DNA from 3 places in the Streptomyces sp. NPDC056224 genome. Region 1 is predicted to be linked to each of the others. Evidence: riboswitches for the same ligand, from Rfam matches in the RefSeq annotation. Region 1 holds a riboswitch; each other region holds the start of a gene.

Evidence for each region. A riboswitch is a leader RNA that binds a small molecule or an ion and turns the genes downstream of it on or off. The one in region 1 is predicted to bind thiamine pyrophosphate.
Region 2: linked by a shared signal. The riboswitch ahead of thiC (phosphomethylpyrimidine synthase ThiC) and the one ahead of thiO (glycine oxidase ThiO) in region 1 are both predicted to bind thiamine pyrophosphate.
Region 3: linked by a shared signal. The riboswitch ahead of ACFCZ1_RS20245 (thiamine ABC transporter substrate binding subunit) and the one ahead of thiO (glycine oxidase ThiO) in region 1 are both predicted to bind thiamine pyrophosphate.

What each region holds. Positions count from the first base shown of each region.
Region 1 is NZ_JBHJTK010000049.1:11,342-17,562, forward strand. It holds gene ACFCZ1_RS33430 (thiazole synthase) at 107-901, opposite strand; gene thiS (sulfur carrier protein ThiS) at 907-1,107, opposite strand; gene thiO (glycine oxidase ThiO) at 1,104-2,300, opposite strand; TPP riboswitch at 2,298-2,410, opposite strand; gene ACFCZ1_RS33445 (NAD(P)/FAD-dependent oxidoreductase) at 2,492-3,712, shown strand; gene ACFCZ1_RS33450 (Rv2175c family DNA-binding protein) at 3,858-4,223, shown strand; gene thiE (thiamine phosphate synthase) at 4,302-4,937, shown strand; gene metF (methylenetetrahydrofolate reductase [NAD(P)H]) at 5,040-5,954, shown strand; gene ACFCZ1_RS33465 (hypothetical protein) at 6,006-6,221, shown strand, end outside.
Region 2 is NZ_JBHJTK010000005.1:163,992-170,212, forward strand. It holds gene ACFCZ1_RS09700 (IclR family transcriptional regulator) at 193-963, shown strand; gene ACFCZ1_RS09705 (SsgA family sporulation/cell division regulator) at 1,060-1,509, shown strand; gene ACFCZ1_RS09710 (YibE/F family protein) at 1,577-2,959, opposite strand; TPP riboswitch at 3,032-3,177, shown strand; gene thiC (phosphomethylpyrimidine synthase ThiC) at 3,171-4,958, shown strand; gene ACFCZ1_RS09720 (hypothetical protein) at 5,796-6,221, shown strand, end outside.
Region 3 is NZ_JBHJTK010000016.1:64,211-70,431, reverse strand. It holds gene ACFCZ1_RS20255 (ABC transporter ATP-binding protein) at 1-925, opposite strand, end outside; gene ACFCZ1_RS20250 (ABC transporter permease) at 925-2,541, opposite strand; gene ACFCZ1_RS20245 (thiamine ABC transporter substrate binding subunit) at 2,637-3,734, opposite strand; TPP riboswitch at 3,820-3,929, opposite strand; gene rlmN (23S rRNA (adenine(2503)-C(2))-methyltransferase RlmN) at 3,988-5,100, opposite strand; gene ACFCZ1_RS20235 (phosphatidate cytidylyltransferase) at 5,195-6,221, opposite strand, start outside.

The DNA.
Region 1 (6,221 bases):
CCCCGCGCCCCGGACGCCGGCCGAATCCGGCCCCGCCGGTGTCCGGGGCGCGGGCGCGGGGCGCCGTCCGGGGTCCGGGCCGCAGTCCCGGCAGCGGAGCCGCAGGTCAGAACGCCGGGTGCTCCGGATCGAGGGTGGCGCGGCCGTCCGCGGGAGACGAGGCGTGCGCGAAACGGCGCTGCGGGATGCGCCCCGCGCGACGGGCGAGGCGGCCCGCCGACACGGCGTCGCGCATGGCCGCGGCCATCAGCACCGGCTCCTGCGCCCGCGTCACGGCGGACGCGAGCATCACCGCCGCGCAGCCGAGCTCCATCGCCAGGGCGGCGTCGGACGCCGTGCCCGCACCCGCGTCCAGGATGACGGGGACGGACGCCCGTTCCGCGATCAGTTCGAAGTTGTGCGGATTGCGGATCCCCATCCCCGACCCGATGGGGGACCCGAGCGGCATGATCGCGGCGCAGCCCACGTCCTCCAGCTTCCGCGCCAGCACCGGGTCGTCGTTCGTGTACGGGAGGACCGTGAAGCCCTCGTCCACGAGGGTCTCGGCGGCGTCCAGCAGCTCGACGCCGTCGGGCAGGAGGGTCCGCTCGTCCGCGACCACCTCCAGCTTGATCCAGTCGGTGCCCAGCGCCTCCCGGGCGAGCCGCGCCGTCAGCACGGCCTCGCCCGCCGTGAAGCAGCCGGCCGTGTTCGGCAGGACCGCGATGTCCAGCTTCGCGAGCACGGACAGGACCGAGCCCTGGACCGTCGGGTCCAGCCGGCGCATGGCCACCGTGGTGAGTTCGGTGCCGGACGCGACCAGGGCCCGCTCCAGGACGTCCAGGCTCGGGGCGCCGCCCGTGCCCATGATCAGGCGGGAGGAGAAACTGCGGCCGCCCAGGGTGAAGAGGTCGTCAGCCATGCCGCTCAGCCTCCCTGGACCGCGGTGAGGACCTCGACCCGGTCGCCCTCGCCCACCGGCGTGAGCGGCCACTGCCCGCGCGGGACCACGGTCTCGTTGAGCGCGGCGGCGACTCCGGCCGGGGCCGCGGTCAGGGTGGCGACCACCGCGTCGAGCGTGGTGCCGGCCGCGACCTCGCGCGGCTCGCCGTTGACGGAGATGGTCATGCGTACGACTCCTGACGTGCGGCGGAGAACCGGCGGGGGGTGAAGGGGCGTGCGATCGCGGGCAGTTCGCCGGTGGTCAGCAGCTCCGCCATCACGTCGCCGGTCAGCGGGGTCAGCAGTACCCCGTTGCGGTAGTGCCCGGTGGCCAGGTGCAGGCCCGGCAGGTCGGTCGGGCCGAGCAGCGGGGCGTTGTCCGGGGAGCCCGGCCGCAGCCCCGCGCGGGTCTCGGTGAGCGGGAGTTCGGTGATGCCGGGCACCAGCTCGTGGGCGTCGCGCAGGAGTTCGTAGACCCCGCCCGCGGTGACCGTGGTGTCCCAGCCGAGTTCCTCGCTGGTGGCGCCGATGACGAGTTCGCCGTTCTCGCGCGGGACCAGGTAGACGTGGCTGCCGCGCACGACCGCCCGTACCGTCCGGGACAGGAACGGCGCGTGGGCGGCGGGCACGGCGAGGCGCAGCACCTGCCCCTTCACCGGCCGTACGGGCGCCACCAGCTCCGGCGGCACCCCCGCCAGCCGGCCGCTGAGCGAGCCCGCCGCCAGCACGACCTGGTCCGCGCGCAGTTCCGTACCGTCCTCGAGCCGCGCCCCGGCCGCCCGGTCGGCGGTGACCAGCAGCCGCTCCGCCGCCGACCGGTGGACGGCCACCCCGGACCCCTCGCAGGCGGCCAGCAGGGCGGCCGCCAGCCGCCGCGGGTCGACCTGGTGATCGCCGTCCACCCGCAGGCCGCCCCGGACGCCCGGGGCCAGCATCGGCTCCAGCCGGCGACACTCGCGGCCGGTCAGCCACTCGGACTCCAGCCCGCAGCGGCGCTGCAGGGCGTGCAGCTCCCGCAGGTGGAGCCGGTCGTCGGCGTCCAGGGCGACGGCGAGGGTGCCGCAGGCGCGGTAGCCGACGTCCAGGCCGCCGGCGGCGTCGGCGAGCTCCGCGACGAACTCGGGATAGCGCGCGGCGGAGGCGAGACCCAGCCCCAGCAGGGCCTCCTCGCCGTAGTGCAGCTCCGTCACGGGCGCGAGCATCCCGGCCGCGACCTGGGCGGCGCCGCCGCCGGGGGCGGGGTCGGCCAGTACGGTGCGCAGCCCGCGCCGGGCCGCCCGCCAGGCGGTGACGAGTCCGATGATCCCGCCCCCGATGACGAGGACGTCGGACCCCTTCCGGGACGTCCTGGACGGTCGGGACGTTCGAGATGAGTGCATGGGCGTCCAGCCCCTCCCTTCGCCGGCATGACCCGGATCAGGTTCGTACGGTCGGAGGCCGGCCAGCCTCCCTCTCAGCCCGGTGCGCCCGGACTCCCGCGATAGGTACGGTGGCCAGACTAACCCCGGTGCGCACAGCCGGTAAGGCGGCACCTGTTCCTGGCGGCCCGTCAGATGATTAGGGTGGCCGGGTGAGTGAGCAGACGGAGCAGAACCCGAGCGGCGTCGTGATCGTGGGCGCCGGAATGGCCGGCGTGCAGACCGCGGTCGCCCTGCGGGAGCAGGGCTTCACCGGCACGGTGACCCTGCTGGGCGCCGAGCCCCACCAGCCCTACGACCGGCCTCCGCTGTCCAAGGCGGTGCTGCTCGGCAAGGCCGAGGACTCCGCCTTCGACGTGGACTTCGAAGGCCTCGGCATCGATCTCAGGCTCGGCACGGAGGTCACCGCGCTGCGGGCCGCCGAGCGCGAGGTGGACACCGAGGCGGGACCGGTCCCGTACCGGGTCCTCGTGCTGGCCACCGGCGCGCAGCCGCTGACCCTGCCCGGGACGGAGGGCGTCCCCGGCGTGCACCTGCTGCGCACGCTGGACGACGCGGCGCGGCTGCGCCCCGTCCTGGCCGGGGCGCCCCGGGCGGTGGTCGTCGGCGCGGGCTGGATCGGCGCGGAGTTCGCCACCGCGGCCCGCGAGGCGGGCTGCGAGGTGACCGTGGTCGAGGCCGCGGACCGGGTCCTGGCGGGGGCGCTGCCGCCGCAGGTCGCCGCCCCGATGGCGCGCTGGTACGAGGAGGCGGGCGCCGAGCTGATCACCGGCGCGAAGGTCGCCGGGATCGAGGAGGGCCGGGTGCTGCTCGCGGACGGGCGGGGCCTGCCCGCCGGCGCGGTGGTGGTGGGCATCGGAGCCCGCCCCGCCACCGGATGGCTGACCGGGAGCGGCGTGGACCTCGGCCCCGACGGCTCGGTCACCGCCGACGCGTACCTGCGCACCTCCCTGCCCGGGGTGTACGCGGTCGGCGACTGCGCCTCCTTCCCGTCGGCCCGCTACGGGAAGCGGCTGCTCGTACACCACTGGGACAACGCGCTCCAGGGCCCGCGAACGGTCGCGGCGAACATCCTGGCCGGGGAACCGGCCCAGGTCTACGACCCGGTGCCGTACTTCTGGTCGGAGCAGTTCGGGCGCTTCGTCCAGTACGCCGGCCACCACGGCGGGGCCGACACCCTGCTCTGGCGCGGCGACCCGGCCGACCCCGCCTGGTCGGTGTGCTGGCTGCGCGACGGGGTCCTGGTCGCGGTCCTGGCCGTGGGCCGCCCCCGCGACCTGGCGCAGGGCCGCAGGCTCATCGAGACGGGGGCCGCCGTGGACCCGGCCAAGGTCCGCGACCCGGCGGTCCCCCTGAAGTCGACCACCGTCTAGCGCCGTGCCCGGGGGTACCTCCCAGCGGTAGCTGGGGGAGCGTCGTGACCCGGTGAACCTCTCCGGTCACAGCACTGGCCCGGACGGGACCACGGACGGGCCGCTCCGGTACCGGGTGCCAGCCCGAGATGGCAGGCTTGTACCCGTGACCGAGATTGACGCAAAGATCGATGCCCTTGTCCCCTCATGGCTGTACCTCCCCGACATCGCGGAGATGCTCGACATCGAGGTGACCCGGGTCCGCCAGATGGTCAAGGAAGGGCAGCTGATCGCCGTACGCCGGGGCGAGAACCGCGCCCTGCAGGTGCCGGCCCCCTTCATCGACGGCGACAAGGTCGTCAAGGGCCTGGTCGGTCTGCTGACCGTGCTGCGCGACGACCGCTTCACCGAGGAGGAGATCCTGGAGTGGCTCTTCACCGAGGACCCGACCCTGCCCGGCACCCCCGTGCAGGCACTGAGCGAGAATCGCGGCACGGAGGTGAAGCGCCGCGCTCAGGCGCTCGCCCTCTGAGCTGATCCGCATCCGCTCCACCGCGGTGTGCGGGCCCCACGGGGTCCGTACACCGCCTCCATTCCGGGGGGTACACCCATGCAGCTGTCCGACGCCCGGCTCTACCTCTGTACGGACGCCCGGAAGCGCCAAGGTGACCTCCCCGAGTTCCTGGACGCCGTGCTGTCCGGCGGCGTGGACATCGTCCAGCTCCGCGACAAGGGCATGGAGGCCGGGGAGGAACTCGAACACCTCCAGGTCTTCGCCGAGGCCGCACGGCGCCACGGCAAGCTCCTCGCCGTGAACGACCGCGCCGACGTCGCGCACGCCATCGGCTCCGACGTCCTGCACCTCGGACAGGGCGACATCCCCGTCCCCGCGGCCCGCGCCATCCTCGGCGACCGGGTGCTCGTCGGCCGCTCCTGCCACGCCGAGGCCGAGGTCGACGCGGCCGTCGCCGAGCCCGGCGTGGACTACTTCTGCACCGGCCCCTGCTGGCCCACCCCCACCAAGCCCGGCCGCTTCGCCCCCGGCCTCGGCCTCGTGCGGTACGCGGCCTCCCTGGAGCAGGACCGGCCGTGGTTCGCCATCGGCGGCATCGACAGCGCGAATCTGGACGAGGTGCTGGACGCCGGAGCCACCCGCGTCGTGGTCGTCCGCGCCCTCACCGAGGCCGCCGACCCGGGTGCGGCCGCCGCGGAACTCGCCAAGCGCGTCCGGGCCCGCCTCGGCTAGATCGACCGGAATGCCCCGGCCGGGCCCGCCGGACTGTCCAAAATCGTGTCCAAAAGACGGACAGCGCTTCGGTGTCCGGCGGACCGCGTCTAACCTGCCCGTATGGCCTCTGGTACCGCTTCCACCTGGTCGGATCGTGCGCACACGGTCCGCGACCTCATCGCGTCCGGGCGTTCGTACTCCTTCGAGTTCTGGGCCCCGAAGACCGAGAAGGGCGAACGCAACCTCTGGAACGCCCTGCGCCGGGTGGAAGCGGTGTCGCCGAGCTTCGTCTCCGTGACCTACGGCGCCGGCGGATCGACCCGCGGCGGCACCGTCCGGGCCACCGAGCAGATCGCCTCGGACACCACGCTGACCCCCGTCGCCCACCTCACCGCCGTGGACCACTCGGTGGCCGAGCTGCGCAACGTCATCGGGCAGTTCGCCGACGCGGGCATCCGGAACATGCTCGTCGTGCGCGGAGACCCGCCGGGCGACCCGATGGGCGAGTGGGTGCCGCACCCCGAAGGCGTGCACTACGCCGCCGACCTGGTCCGGCTGGTCAAGGAGTCCGGCGACTTCTGCGTCGGCGTCGCGGCCTTCCCGGAGATGCACCCGCGTTCGACGGAATGGGACACGGACATCCGGCACTTCGTGGACAAGTGCCGCGCGGGCGCCGACTATGCGATCACCCAGATGTTCTTCCACCCGGAGAATTATCTGCGGCTCCGCGACAGCGTCGAGAAGGCGGGCTGTGAGACCCCGATCATCCCCGAGGTCATGCCTGTTGTGGGCATCAAGCAGCTCGACCGGCTGCCCCAACTCAGCAACGCGGTCTTCCCCGAGGCCGTGAAAGAGCGCATGCTCGCGGTCAAGGACGATCCGGCCGCTGTACGCTCCATTGGCATCGAGTTCGCCACGGAGTTCTGCGCGCGGCTGCTGTCCGAGGGTGTCCCAGGGCTGCACTTCATCACGCTGAACAATTCCACGGCGACTCTCGAGATCTACGAGAATCTGGGCCTGCACCAGCGGGCCTGACCGGCTGGCCCCCGTTTCCCACGCGGTCGGCCGCACCGAGAGGGGCCATGCATGGGTATGACGGTCCTCTACATCGCGTTCGGCTTCGTCGCGCTGTGGCTGCTTGCCGAGGTCTTGATGCAGTACAAGGCCCGGCTCCGCTGGCGCCTGCTCGCCTTCGCCGGCTTCCTCGGCGTGGTCGCCGGGGTGGTCCTGCCGTCGGTGCCGGTCATCGGCGCCGGCGCGGCCGCGTTCGCCCTGGGCCAGACCCTGGTGACGCTCTCGTTC
Region 2 (6,221 bases), on a different contig from region 1:
CTCACACTCCGGGATTCGGTGGATACAGTGGCAATCTGTGCCGTCCCCTGGGCACGAAAGCCGGTACCACCGCTCTGACCCGCGGGCGCGTTGAGCAGCCGCCGAGCACGACCCCCAGGAGCCACGGCATACGCGGGGGCGGCCCCCGCGGGGCGGGCCCCCCAAGCCCGCCGCCATGCCTGGGGGTGAGCTTTGTCTTCGGTTCCCAACGCCGGTGTGCCGACTCTGATCGGTTCGGTGCAGCGGGCGCTGAGGCTGCTCGAAGCGGCGGGCTCGCACAGCGGGGGAGCGCCGGCGAAACAACTGGCCCGCGAGGCCGGGCTCCAGCTGCCCACCGCGTACCACCTGCTGCGCACCCTCACGCACGAGGGCTATCTGCGCCGGGAGGGCGGGGTCTTCGTCCTCGGCGACGCGGCTGGGCGGCTGGTCGGCGGGGGGCTCCAGCAGAAACGTCGCAGCATGATCCTCGACTCACTCGCGCACTTCCGCGACGCGGTCGGGGCCCCCGTCTACTTCGCGGTCTTCCGCGAGGGTGAGATCGAGGTCGTGGGCGTCTCGGACACCCCGGCCAGCCCCGCCTGCGAGGAGTGGGCGGATTTCCGTGAGACCGGCCATGCGCACGCCATCGGGCAGTGCCTGCTCGGCCAGCTCGACGAGAAGACGCGCAAGGACTACTACGACCGGCATCCGGTCGAGGCGATCACCGCTTACACCGTGCCGGATCAGCGTTCCCTGGAACACCGGATCGGATCCCTGGGGCGAATGCAGCCTGTGATCGAGCGTCAGGAATATGCCTTGGGCACGGTATGTGCGGCCATCCCCCTCACTGCGGGTGACACCGTCGCCACGATGGCCATTTCTCTACCCCTCCACCAGGAAAACCGGTTGCTGTATGTGGTCGATCGACTACGGAGTGAAGTAGGCGCGCTGTTGAGCACCCTCTCGTTCTCTATCAGTATCTGAAAACTCACTCCTTGTGATCTGCTAGCGCTTCCACCACCCTTGTCAAGAGGGCCCTGGGGGACATTCCTGGCCACTTCCACTACAGCGGGGTAGGCAATGCGCGAGTCGGTACAGGCAGAGGTCATGATGAGCTTCCTCGTTTCCGAGGAACTCTCGTTCCGGATTCCGGTGGAGCTCCGGTACGACGCTCGGGACCCCTACGCAGTCCGCCTGACCTTCCACCTTCCCGGAGACGCGCCCGTGACCTGGGCGTTCGGCCGGGAACTCCTCCTCGACGGCATCAACAAGCCGTGCGGCGACGGCGATGTCCACATCGCCCCGACCGAGCCCGAGGACCTGTCCGATGTCCACATCCGCCTCCAGGTCGGCGGCGACCGGGCGTTGTTCCGCGCGAGCGCGGCGCCGCTCGTCGCGTTCCTCGACCGCACCGACCGGCTCGTACCGCTCGGCCAGGAGCGCAACCTGGGCGACTTCGAGGAGAACCTTGACGAGGCGCTCGGCAAGATCCTGGCCGAATCCCGGCAGAACGAGCAGAACGCGGGCTGACCCGCCGCCGGGCGCGCACTGACTCGACCCTCCGCGCCGACCGCTCCGTTCCTCCGGCGAACACCTTTCAGCGCTTGCGACGGCGGCCCCGGCCGGTGCGGGCCGGCCCCGGGGCCGGCCCGGAGACCGTGGCCGCCGGACGGTCGGCGGACACGACCAGGGATGCCAGTGCCGTCGTCACGGGAACCGAGGCCACGAGGCCGATCGAGCCCACGAGGGTCCGCACGATCTCCACCGCGACCAGCTCGCTGTTGGCCACCGACCCCATGCTGCTGTTCGCGATCGAGAACAGCAGCAGTAGGGGGAGTGCAGCGCCCGCGTAGGCCAGTACGAGCGTGTTGACCACCGACGCGATGTGGTCGCGACCGATCCGGATGGCCGCCCGGTAGAGGGCGCGCGACCCCATCGAGGGATCGGCCTGGTGGAGTTCCCAGACCGCGGAGGTCTGGGTGACCGTCACATCGTCGAGGACGCCCAGCGATCCGATGATGATGCCCGCGAGCAGCAGACCACTCATGTCGATGTCCGGGTAGAGCCCGTGGATGAGGCCCGTGTTGTCGTCGGTGTTGCCGCTGAGGAACGCCCAGTCGATGAACACCGAGCCCAGGAGCCCGATCAGCAGCAGTGAGACGAGCGTGCCGAGAACGGCGACCGAGGTGCGCGCGGTCAGCCCGTGGCAGATGTACAGGGCGATGAGCATGATGGCGCTGGCCCCGATGACGGCGACGACCAGCGGGTTCGACCCCTGCAGGATGGCCGGCAGGATGAAGAGGGTCAGCACGCCGAAGCTGATGACCAGCGCGATCAGTGCGAACACCCCGCGCATGCGGCCGACCAGGACGACGGCGACCGCGAAGATCCCGGCCAGCAGCGCCAGGGGGAACTTCCGGTTCACGTCGATCACCGAGTACTGGAGGTCCCGGGGGGCGTCCGGCGCGTACGCGACCACCACCTCCTGCCCCTTCGCCAACTGCCGCGGCGCGCCAGGCTGGACGATCTCCACGAAGGTGCGGCCCTTGTCCGGTCCGGTGCCGACCTCGACGGTGGCCTTCTTGCAGTCGCCGGTCTGCGCCGCCTGGGCCTCGCGGCCCTCGGGGGTGGACGTGTCCCCGGTGGGCGGCACCTGCGAGGCGTTCACCGATTTGCAGTCCACCTGTTCGAGCGAGACGACCGCGCCCTGCTGCGTCTGCCGGTCGAAACCGACCCCCGTGCGCTCGTGGGCGGGGGCGCCGCCCGGCCAGAGCACCGCCATGCCGACGAAGACGGCGACGGCGAAGGGGATCAGCACGGCCGCGATGACCTTGCGCAGGTGCTGCGAGACGGGGGCCGCCGGACCGTGCCCGTGGCCGTGCCCATGGCCGTGCCCGTGGCTCTGCCCGTGGGAGTGCTCGTGGTCCGAGTGGCTGGTGGGCTCGTTGGGCTCGTTGGGGGGCTGCGGCGAGATCGTCACCAGCAGATCATCGCAAGAGATGAGGGGGCCTACTGTTCAGCACGCCATGGGTGGCGCTAGCGTGGGGGCACCTTTGCACAACGCGGGAGCTCGGAGCACCGGGCTGAGAGGACGCTGATCACCGTACGCGCATCACGGATGCGTACGGGAGGAGGCTGCGTCGACCGCCGAACCTGTTACCGGGTAATGCCGGCGTAGGGAGATAGGTCTCATGACCATTCAGGACGCACGCACGCCTGCCGTCAGCCAGGACGCCGACGGCCGGACCGAGCGCCAGCCGGGCTGGCACAAGGGGTACGTGGCGGGCTCCCGCCCCGACATCCGGGTGCCGGTCCGTCAGGTCCACCTCACCAACGGCAAGGACGTGACGCTCTACGACACGTCCGGTCCGTACACCGACCCCCAGATCGAGACGGACGTGCGCCGGGGTCTCGCGCCGCTGCGCGAGAACTGGATCATCGGCCGCGGGGACACCGAGGAGTACGCGGGACGTCCCGTGCGTCCCGAGGACGACGGCGTCAAGCACACTTCGCCGCGGGGCGGGCTCAAGAACCTCGACGCCGTCTTCCCGGGCCGCCCCCGCCAGCCCCGCCGGGGCCGTGGCGGCGCCGCCGTCACACAGCTCGCGTACGCCCGCCGGGGCGAGGTCACCCCGGAGATGGAGTACGTCGCGATCCGCGAGAACGTCTCCCCCGAGGTCGTCCGCGAGGAGATCGCCGCAGGTCGCGCGGTGCTCCCGGCGAACGTGAACCACCCGGAGATCGAGCCGATGATCATCGGCAAGCGGTTCCTGGTGAAGGTCAACGCCAACATCGGCAACTCCGCGGTCACCTCCTCCATCGAGGAGGAGGTCGACAAGATGACCTGGGCGACCAAGTGGGGCGCCGACACCGTCATGGACCTCTCGACGGGCCGCAACATCCACACCACGCGCGAGTGGGTTCTGCGCAACTCCCCCGTCCCGATCGGCACCGTCCCGCTCTACCAGGCGCTGGAGAAGGTCGATGGCCGCGCCGAGGACCTGACCTGGGAGATCTACAAGGACACGGTCATCGAGCAGGCCGAGCAGGGCGTCGACTACATGACGGTCCACGCCGGCGTGCTGCTGCCGTACGTGCCGCTGACCGCCCGCCGCAAGACCGGCATCGTCTCGCGCGGCGGGTCGATCATGGCCGCTTGGTGCCTGGCTCACCACAAGGAGAACTTCCTCTACACGAACTTCGAGGAGCTGTGCGACATCCTCGCGACGTACGACGTCACGTACTCGCTGGGTGACGGCCTGCGCCCCGGTTCCATCGCGGACGCCAACGACGCGGCGCAGTTCGCGGAGCTGAAGACGCTGGGCGAGCTGAACACGATCGCCAAGCGCCACAACGTGCAGACCATGATCGAGGGCCCGGGCCACGTCCCGATGCACAAGATCAAGGAGAACATCGACCTCCAGCAGGAGATCTGCGAGGAGGCGCCGTTCTACACGCTCGGCCCGCTGACCACGGACGTCGCGCCCGCGTACGACCACATCACCTCGGGCATCGGCGCCGCGATGATCGCCTGGTGGGGCACCGCGATGCTCTGCTACGTCACGCCCAAGGAGCACCTGGGCCTGCCCAACCGTGACGACGTCAAGACCGGCGTCATCACGTACAAGATCGCGGCGCACGCCGCGGACCTGGCCAAGGGGCACCCCGGTGCCCAGGAGTGGGACGACGCGCTGTCGGACGCGCGGTTCGAGTTCCGCTGGGAGGACCAGTTCAACCTGGCCCTCGACCCGGACACGGCCCGTGAGTTCCACGACGAGACGCTTCCCGCCGAGCCGGCCAAGACCGCGCACTTCTGCTCCATGTGCGGTCCGAAGTTCTGTTCGATGAAGATCTCGCAGGACATCCGCCGTGAGCACGGCGGCGACCTGAAGGCCGAGGAGATCCAGGCCGGCATGGCGGAGAAGTCCGCCGAGTTCGCGGCCTCGGGCAACCGCGTCTACCTGCCGCTGGCCGACTGAGCCGTTCGACAGGAGCTACGGAGCGGACCCGCGACCCAAGGGGGGAGTCGCGGGTCCGCCCGTTTTTTGGCGCCGGAGTGCTCCCACTCGCCATGGCCGGCCGGTCGTCGCCCGCCGCGTTCTGACGGCTCGCGCTCGTCGTGTCCGTCAGAGCGGCCGTTGGTGTCGCATCGCTCATCCGATAAGTGGACTTATCTGCGAGTTGTCCCGCCACTCGCGGCAGTGCTTTCCACGCTGACCGAGTGTGTGGCCAGAGACGCCCGACCACACATCGTTCGATCGGTTTCGAGTAGGAGTGGTATGAGCCCCGAAAACAGGACCAGGTCAACGACGCTTGGACCGCTGCCGAGGGGGAGCAGATGGCTGACGGGCGGCACCCTCGCATCGCTTGCCCTGGTCATGATGGGAGTCGCCAGCCCCGCCTTCGCCGTTGCTCAGAGCATTCGGGCGGCCGAGCGGGTGAACGCGGCGAGCCCCACGGGTGGGGATCACTGCAAGACGAATGGGCATCACCACCGCCCGGACCACGGACCGGACCAGGACCCGGACGACGACCCGAAGGCCGCGGGCATCGAGGCCGGGCCCGACGGTGACGACAGGTGCGAACAGGGCAGGCCGGGCCCGACAGGGCCGACGGGTGCGACGGGTGCCACGGGCGCGGACGGCGTGGACGGCGCGACGGGCGCGACTGGGGCGACTGGCGCGACGGGTGGTACGGGTGCCCTGGGTGGTACGGGTGCTCCGGGCACGGACGGTGCGACGGGCGCGACGGGCGCAACGGGCGCAACGGGTGCGACGGGCGGTACGGGTGCTCCGGGCTCGGACGGCGTGGACGGCGTGGACGGCGCCACGGGTGCCACGGGTGCCACGGGTGCCACGGGCGGTACGGGCGGTACGGGCGCTACGGGTACCGGGCCCTGCGACGACATGGACAGCTACGCGCCTTCGAACACCGTGTCGTTCAGTGCCGCTCTCACGAACGGCATCGCCTATGCCGGACGCGCGACCACGGCCGGAGGTGTGCCTGTCTGGCAGGACCTCACGAACGCGGACAACCCGGGATTCCCCTTCGGCAAGGCCTGTGGCATCTCGATCATCGAGCAGGGCAGCAACTCGTACATCAAGGTCGTGACGACGGACGGCAAGGTCTACCAGACACACGGCGACACCAACGGCGCCAACTTCACCTGGGACGAGGGGTGGATCGAACTGACCCCCTCCCCGACTCCCGGATCCCTCCGCGGCAAGGAATTCAAGGGAGAC
Region 3 (6,221 bases), on a different contig from region 1:
CCGTCTGCGGCCGCAGCCGCAGGGCGACGTGCGTTCCGCGGAAGGTCCGGGAGACCACCTCGCACCGCAGGCCGTCCGGCCCCAGCACGACCCCCGCCGGGCGGATCAGCAGCTGCCGCTCCCCGTCCGCCTCCCCCGCGGGGACCGGCACCTTCCCCCACGGGGTCCCCGCCGCGCCGCCCGACACCACGGCCGGCACCACGTTCTCGAAGCCCAGGAACCGCGCCACGAACTCCGACGCGGGCCGCTGCCACACCTCCAGCGGGGTACCGGCCTGCGCGATCCGCCCGTCGCGCATCACCACCACCCGGTCGGCCAGCGCGAAGGCCTCCCCCTGGTCGTGCGTGACGGCCAGCACGGTCGTGCCCAGCCGGGAGAACAGCCCCCGGAGCTCCACCACGAGGCGCTCGCGCAGCCCGCGGTCCAGCTGTCCCAGCGGCTCGTCCAGCATCAGCAGCCGCGGGGACGGGGCCAGCGCCCGGGCCAGCGCGACCCGTTGCTGCTCGCCGCCCGACAGGGAGGCCACCGCCCGCTTTCCGGCTCCGGGGAGCCCGACCAGCTCCAGCAGCTCCGCGACGCGGTCCTCGCGGGCGCTCTTCGAGGAGTCCCGCATCCGCAGCCCGAAGGCGACGTTCCCGCCGACGTCCCGGTGCGGGAAGAGCTGGTGGTCCTGGAACATCAGGCCGACGCCCCGGCGGTGCACGGGCACGGCCGCCTGGTCCGCGCCCGCCAGCAGCACCCGCCCCGCGGACACCCGCTGGAGACCGGCGACGACCCGCAGCAGCGTGGACTTGCCGCTGCCGCTCGGCCCCAGCACGCACACGATCTCGTGTGCGGCGACCCGCAGGTCCACGCGGTCCAGGGCGTACCCGCCCGTCCGCTCACCGAAGCGGACCGACACCCCCTCCAGCTGAAGCAGCGTCATCAGAATTCTCCGGAGGTCTTGTCGGGTCGCAGTCGCTCCAGCACCAGCAGGGACACCGCGCACACCAGCATCAGAATCGTGCTCAGGGCCATCGCCTGCCCGTAGTTCAGCTCGCCGGCCCGTCCCAGCAGCCGCGCCACGGCCACCGGCAGCGTCGGCCGGTCGGGCCGGGCGATGAAGACGGTCGCGCCGAACTCGCCCAGTGAGACCGCGAAGGCGAACCCGGCCGCGATCAGCAGGGCCCGCCTCACCAGCGGCAGGTCCACCTCCCGCCACGCCCGCAGCGGGGAGGCGCCGAGGACGGCGGCCGCCTCCCGCAGCCGCGTGTCGACGGCGCGCAGGACCGGCAGCATGGTCCGCACGACGAAGGGCACGCCCACCAGCGCCTGCGCGAGCGGCACCAGGATCCACGAGGTCCGCAGGTCCAGCGGCGGCTCGTCCAGGGTGATCAGGAAGCCGAACCCCACCGTCACGGCGGACACCCCGAGCGGCAGCATCAGCAGCGCGTCAAAGCCCCGTACGAAGCGGCCCGCGCGCCTGGTCAGCGCGGCGGCGGCGAGGCCTCCGACGGTCAGGGCGATGGCGGTGGCGGCGAGCGCGTACTGGAGCGAGTTCCAGACCGCCTCCAGCGGCGGCACCAGGAACGTTCCGCCACCGGCGCCCGTCTCCTGCAGTGCCCGGTAGAAGCCGAAACCGTATCCGCCGGGAACGTCGAAGGACCGTTCCACCAGGACGCCCAGGGGCAGCACGATCAGCAGCGCGACCGTCAGCAGCACTCCGCCCAGCAGGGCGCGCTGCGCCCAACCGCGCGGCGGGTGGGCCGTGCGCGCCGGGTCCACGAGCCGCAGCGCGGTCTCCCGCCGGCGCACCGTCCGGGCGTGCACGGCGAGGATCCCGCCGATCGCCGCGAACTGCACCATCGTCAGCACGGCGGCCGTGGACAGGTCCAGGAGCTGCGCGGTCTGCCGGTAGACCTCCACCTCCAGGGTGGAGTAGGAGGGCCCGCCCAGGATCTGAACGACGCCGAAGGAGCTGAAGGTGAACAGGAACACCATCAGCGTGGCGGCCGCCACCGCCGGGGCCAGCGCGGGCAGCGTCACCAGCCGCCAGGCGGCGAACCGTCCGGCGCCCAGCACACGGGCGGCCTCCTCCTGGCGCGGGTCGAGCTGCGCCCAGAGCCCGCCGACCGTCCGGACGACGACGGCGTAGTTGAAGAAGACGTGCGCCAGCAGGATCGCCCACACGGTGGTGTCCAGCCGGACGCCCCACAGCTCGTCCAGCAGCCCGCCCCGGCCGACCAGCGCGAGGAAGGCCGTACCGACCACCACGGTCGGCAGCACGAAGGGGACGGTGACCACCGCCCGCAGCAGCTGTTTGCCGGGGAAGTCGAAGCGCGCGAAGACGTACGCGCCGGGGAGTGCGATCACCAGCGTGAGCGCGGTGGAGGCGAGCGCCTGCCAGGTGGTGAACCACAGCACGTCGGCGATGTCGGGCCGGGCGAGCACCTCGCCGATCCGGCCGAACTGCCAGCCTTCGTCGGTCTTGAGCCCGCGCCCGACGATCGCGGCGACGGGATAGGCGAAGAACAGGCCGAAGAAGACGAGGGGTACGGCCATCAGGGCGAGGTGCGAGGCCGTGGCCCGGCCGGACCCACGGGTGGCGGGTACCGGCGCGGCGTCCCCCGGCGCCGCGCGCGGAACCTTCGTACCGCTTACTTCACGACCAGTGCGGTCCATGCCTTGACCCACTGCTCACGGTTCTTGGCGATGGTCTCGGGAGCGACGTTCTCGGGCTTCTCGATCACCACACCGTGCTTGGTGAACAGCTCCGGCAGGGAAGCGTCCTTCACCACCGGGTTCACGAACATCTGCAGCGGCATGTCCTCCTGGAACTTCTTGCCGATCAGGAAGTCCACGAGCGCCTTGCCGCCCTCTTCGTTCTTCGCCCCCTTCAGCAGACCCGCGAACTCGATCTGGCGGAAGCAGGTGCCGGTGGAGACGCCCGTCGGGGCCTCGGCCGGCTGCGGCTCGCCGTACAGCACCTCGACCGGCGGGCTGGAGGCGTAGGAGACGACCAGCGGGCGGTCGCCCTTGGCCTTCTTGCCGCCGGCGGAGCCGGAGAAGCGCTCGTTGTAGGCCTGCTCCCAGCCGTCGACGACCTCGACGCCGTTGGCCTTGAGCTTGCTCCAGTAGTCCTTCCAGCCCTCCTCGCCGTACTTGCCGACGGAGGCGAGCAGGAAACCGAGGCCGGGCGAGGAGGTCGCGGCGTTCTCGGTGACCAGCAGGTTCTTGTACTCGGGCTTGACCAGGTCGTCCAGCGTCTGCGGCGGGGCGAGCTTCTTGTCGGCGAAGTAGGCCTTGTCGTAGTTGACGCAGATGTCACCCGAGTCGATCGGCGTCACCCGGTGCTCCTTGTCGAGCACGTACTCCGGCTTGACCCCGGCCAGGCCCTTGGCCTCGTACGGCGTGAAGATGCCGTTGTCCAGGGCGCGCGAGAGCAGGGTGTTGTCGACGCCGAAGAAGACGTCGCCGCGAGGGGTGCCCTTGGTGAGGATCTCCTGGTTGAGCGCCGCGCCTGCGTCCCCCGACTTCAGCACCTTGACGGTGTAGCCGCTCTGCTGCTCGAACTCCTTGAGGACCGTGTCGGTCACGTTGAAGGAGTCGTGGGAGACGAGCGTGACGGTCTTGGACTTCGGGGCGTCGCTCGCGCCCGCGGGCTTGTCCTTGGCGTCCTCGCCGCAGGCGCTGAGCGTGGCGACGCCCAGCGCGGCCGCGAGCGCCGCGCCCGCGATCCTCTTGGTGGTGCTCACTGGTGAATTCCTCCTGGGATGTCCAGGAGAAGACGCGGCCCCGCCCGGCGCTCTGCGGGAGCGGACGCCGGGCAGGGCGCAACAGCTTGAGTGGTGACCGAACTTCCTACCCCGAATGACCGGGGCGAGGTTCAGAGGGTCTGCGGATGACGGATACCGCACTCTCAGCGCTGTGGCGCTCCCCTGTCGGAATATGAAATTGGTTCGGCCACAGGGTACCCCGTGACCGATCGTGACCGGTCAGAACCGGAACCTAGCGCTCCGAAGCGGCCAGCTGACCGCACGCGCCGTCGATCTCCTGGCCGCGGGTGTCCCGGACGGTCACGGGGACCCCGTGCCGGGCGATGGCCTCCACGAAGGCCCTCTCGTCCTCGGGCCGCGAGGCGGTCCACTTGGAGCCGGGCGTCGGGTTCAGCGGGATCAGGTTGACGTGGACGCGCTTGCCCTTGAGCAGCTTGCCCAGCAGGTCGCCCCGCCAGGCCTGGTCGTTGATGTCGCGGATCAGGGCGTACTCGATGGAGATCCGGCGGCCGGACTTCTCCGCGTACTCCCAGGCCGCACCGAGGACCTCGCGGACGTTCCAGCGGGTGTTCACGGGGACCAGGGTGTCGCGCAGCTCGTCGTCGGGCGCGTGCAGCGAGACCGCGAGGCGGCACTTGAAGCCCTCGTCGGCGAAGCGCAGCATGGCCGGGACCAGGCCGACGGTGGAGACGGTGATGCCGCGCTGCGACAGGCCCAGGCCGTCGGGCTCCGGGTCGGTGAGGCGGCGGATGGCACCGACCACGCGGTTGTAGTTCGCCAGCGGCTCACCCATGCCCATGAAGACGATGTTCGACAGCCGCGCCGGGCCGCCGGGGACCTCGCCGTCGCGCAGCGCGCGCATGCCGTCGACGATCTGGTGCACGATCTCGGCGGTGGACAGGTTGCGGTCCAGGCCCGCCTGGCCGGTGGCGCAGAACGGGCAGTTCATGCCGCACCCGGCCTGCGAGGAGATGCACATGGTGACCCGGTCGGGGTAGCGCATCAGCACGGACTCGACGAGCGTGCCGTCGTGCAGCTTCCACAGGGTCTTGCGGGTGGTGTCGTCGTCGCAGCTGATGTGCCGGATGACGTTCATCAGCTCCGGGAGGAGCTCCTGCTGGAGCTTCTCGCGGGACCCGGCGGGGATGTCGGTCCACTCGGCCGGGTCGTGCGCGTAGCGCGCGAAGTAGTGCTGGGAGAGCTGCTTGGCCCGGAACGGCTTCTCGCCGATCGCGGCGACCGCCTCACGGCGCTCCTCGGGAGTGAGGTCGGCGAGGTGCCGGGGCGGCTTCTTGGCTCCGCGCGGGGCGACGAAGGTGAGCTCTCCCGGAACAGGGCGGGCCATGGCAGGTACTCCTTGTAAGACGAAAGGCGCGCCGCAGAAGCAGCGCGCCTTCCAAGAGTAAACCGCCCGGCGTGTTACGACGCCTTTCCGCAGGTCAGCCCGTACCGACGAACGCGGCCAGCAGCAGCCACACCACTGGAGCGGTCGGCAGCAGCGAGTCGAGCCGGTCCATGATGCCGCCGTGGCCCGGGAGCAGGGTGCCCATGTCCTTGATGCCCAGGTCCCGCTTGATCATCGACTCGCCGAGGTCACCCAGCGTGGCGCTGACCGCGACCGCCAGCCCCAGCAGCAGGCCCTGCCACCAGGAGCCGCCGTCGATCAGGAACTCCATGCACAGCGCACCGGCGGCCATCGCGAACGCCACCGCGCCGAGCAGGCCCTCGCGGGTCTTTCCGGGGCTGATGCGCGGCGCGAGCTTGGTCTTGCCGAAGCGCCAGCCGACCGCGTAGGCCCCGGTGTCGCTGACCACGGTCAGCAGCAGGAAGGTGATCACCCGCTGCGGCCCGTCGTCGGCGGTGAGCAGCATCGCGACGAACGTGGCCAGGAAGGGCACGTAGAACGCCGCGAAGGCACCCGCCGTGACGTCCTTGAGGTAGTCCTCCGGCGGCTCGGTCATCCGCCAGACCAAGGCCGCCAGCACGGTCAGGGCCATGGCCACCCAGGCGCCCTCGGCACCGCGGACGTATCCCGCGATGACCATGGCCGCGCCACCGACGGCGAGCGGGACCAGCGGGGCCTTGATGCCCTTCTTCTCCTGCAGCCGGGAGGTGAGCTCCCACAGACCGACGACGACCGCGACGACGATGACGCCGACGAAGACCGCCTTGACGATCAGCAGCGAGGCGAAGATGACCGCGCCGAGGCCGACGCCGACCCCTATGGCGGCACGCAGGTCCCGCCCCGCCCGCTTCTTCGGCGGAGGCGAGGAGTCCTGCGGCTGCGGGGCATGCGGGGGCGGGGGGCTGGGCATGGGCTCCTGCGGCGGCGTCTCGGCGCGGAAGAGGAGGCCGCCGTCCGGGACGGCCCCCCGATCGCGTGCTTCCCGGTCGTCGAAGTCACGGCCGGCGGCATCGGGCACGATGGGCATGGGCCGAGTGTGCGGGCCCACCTGCGCATCGTAT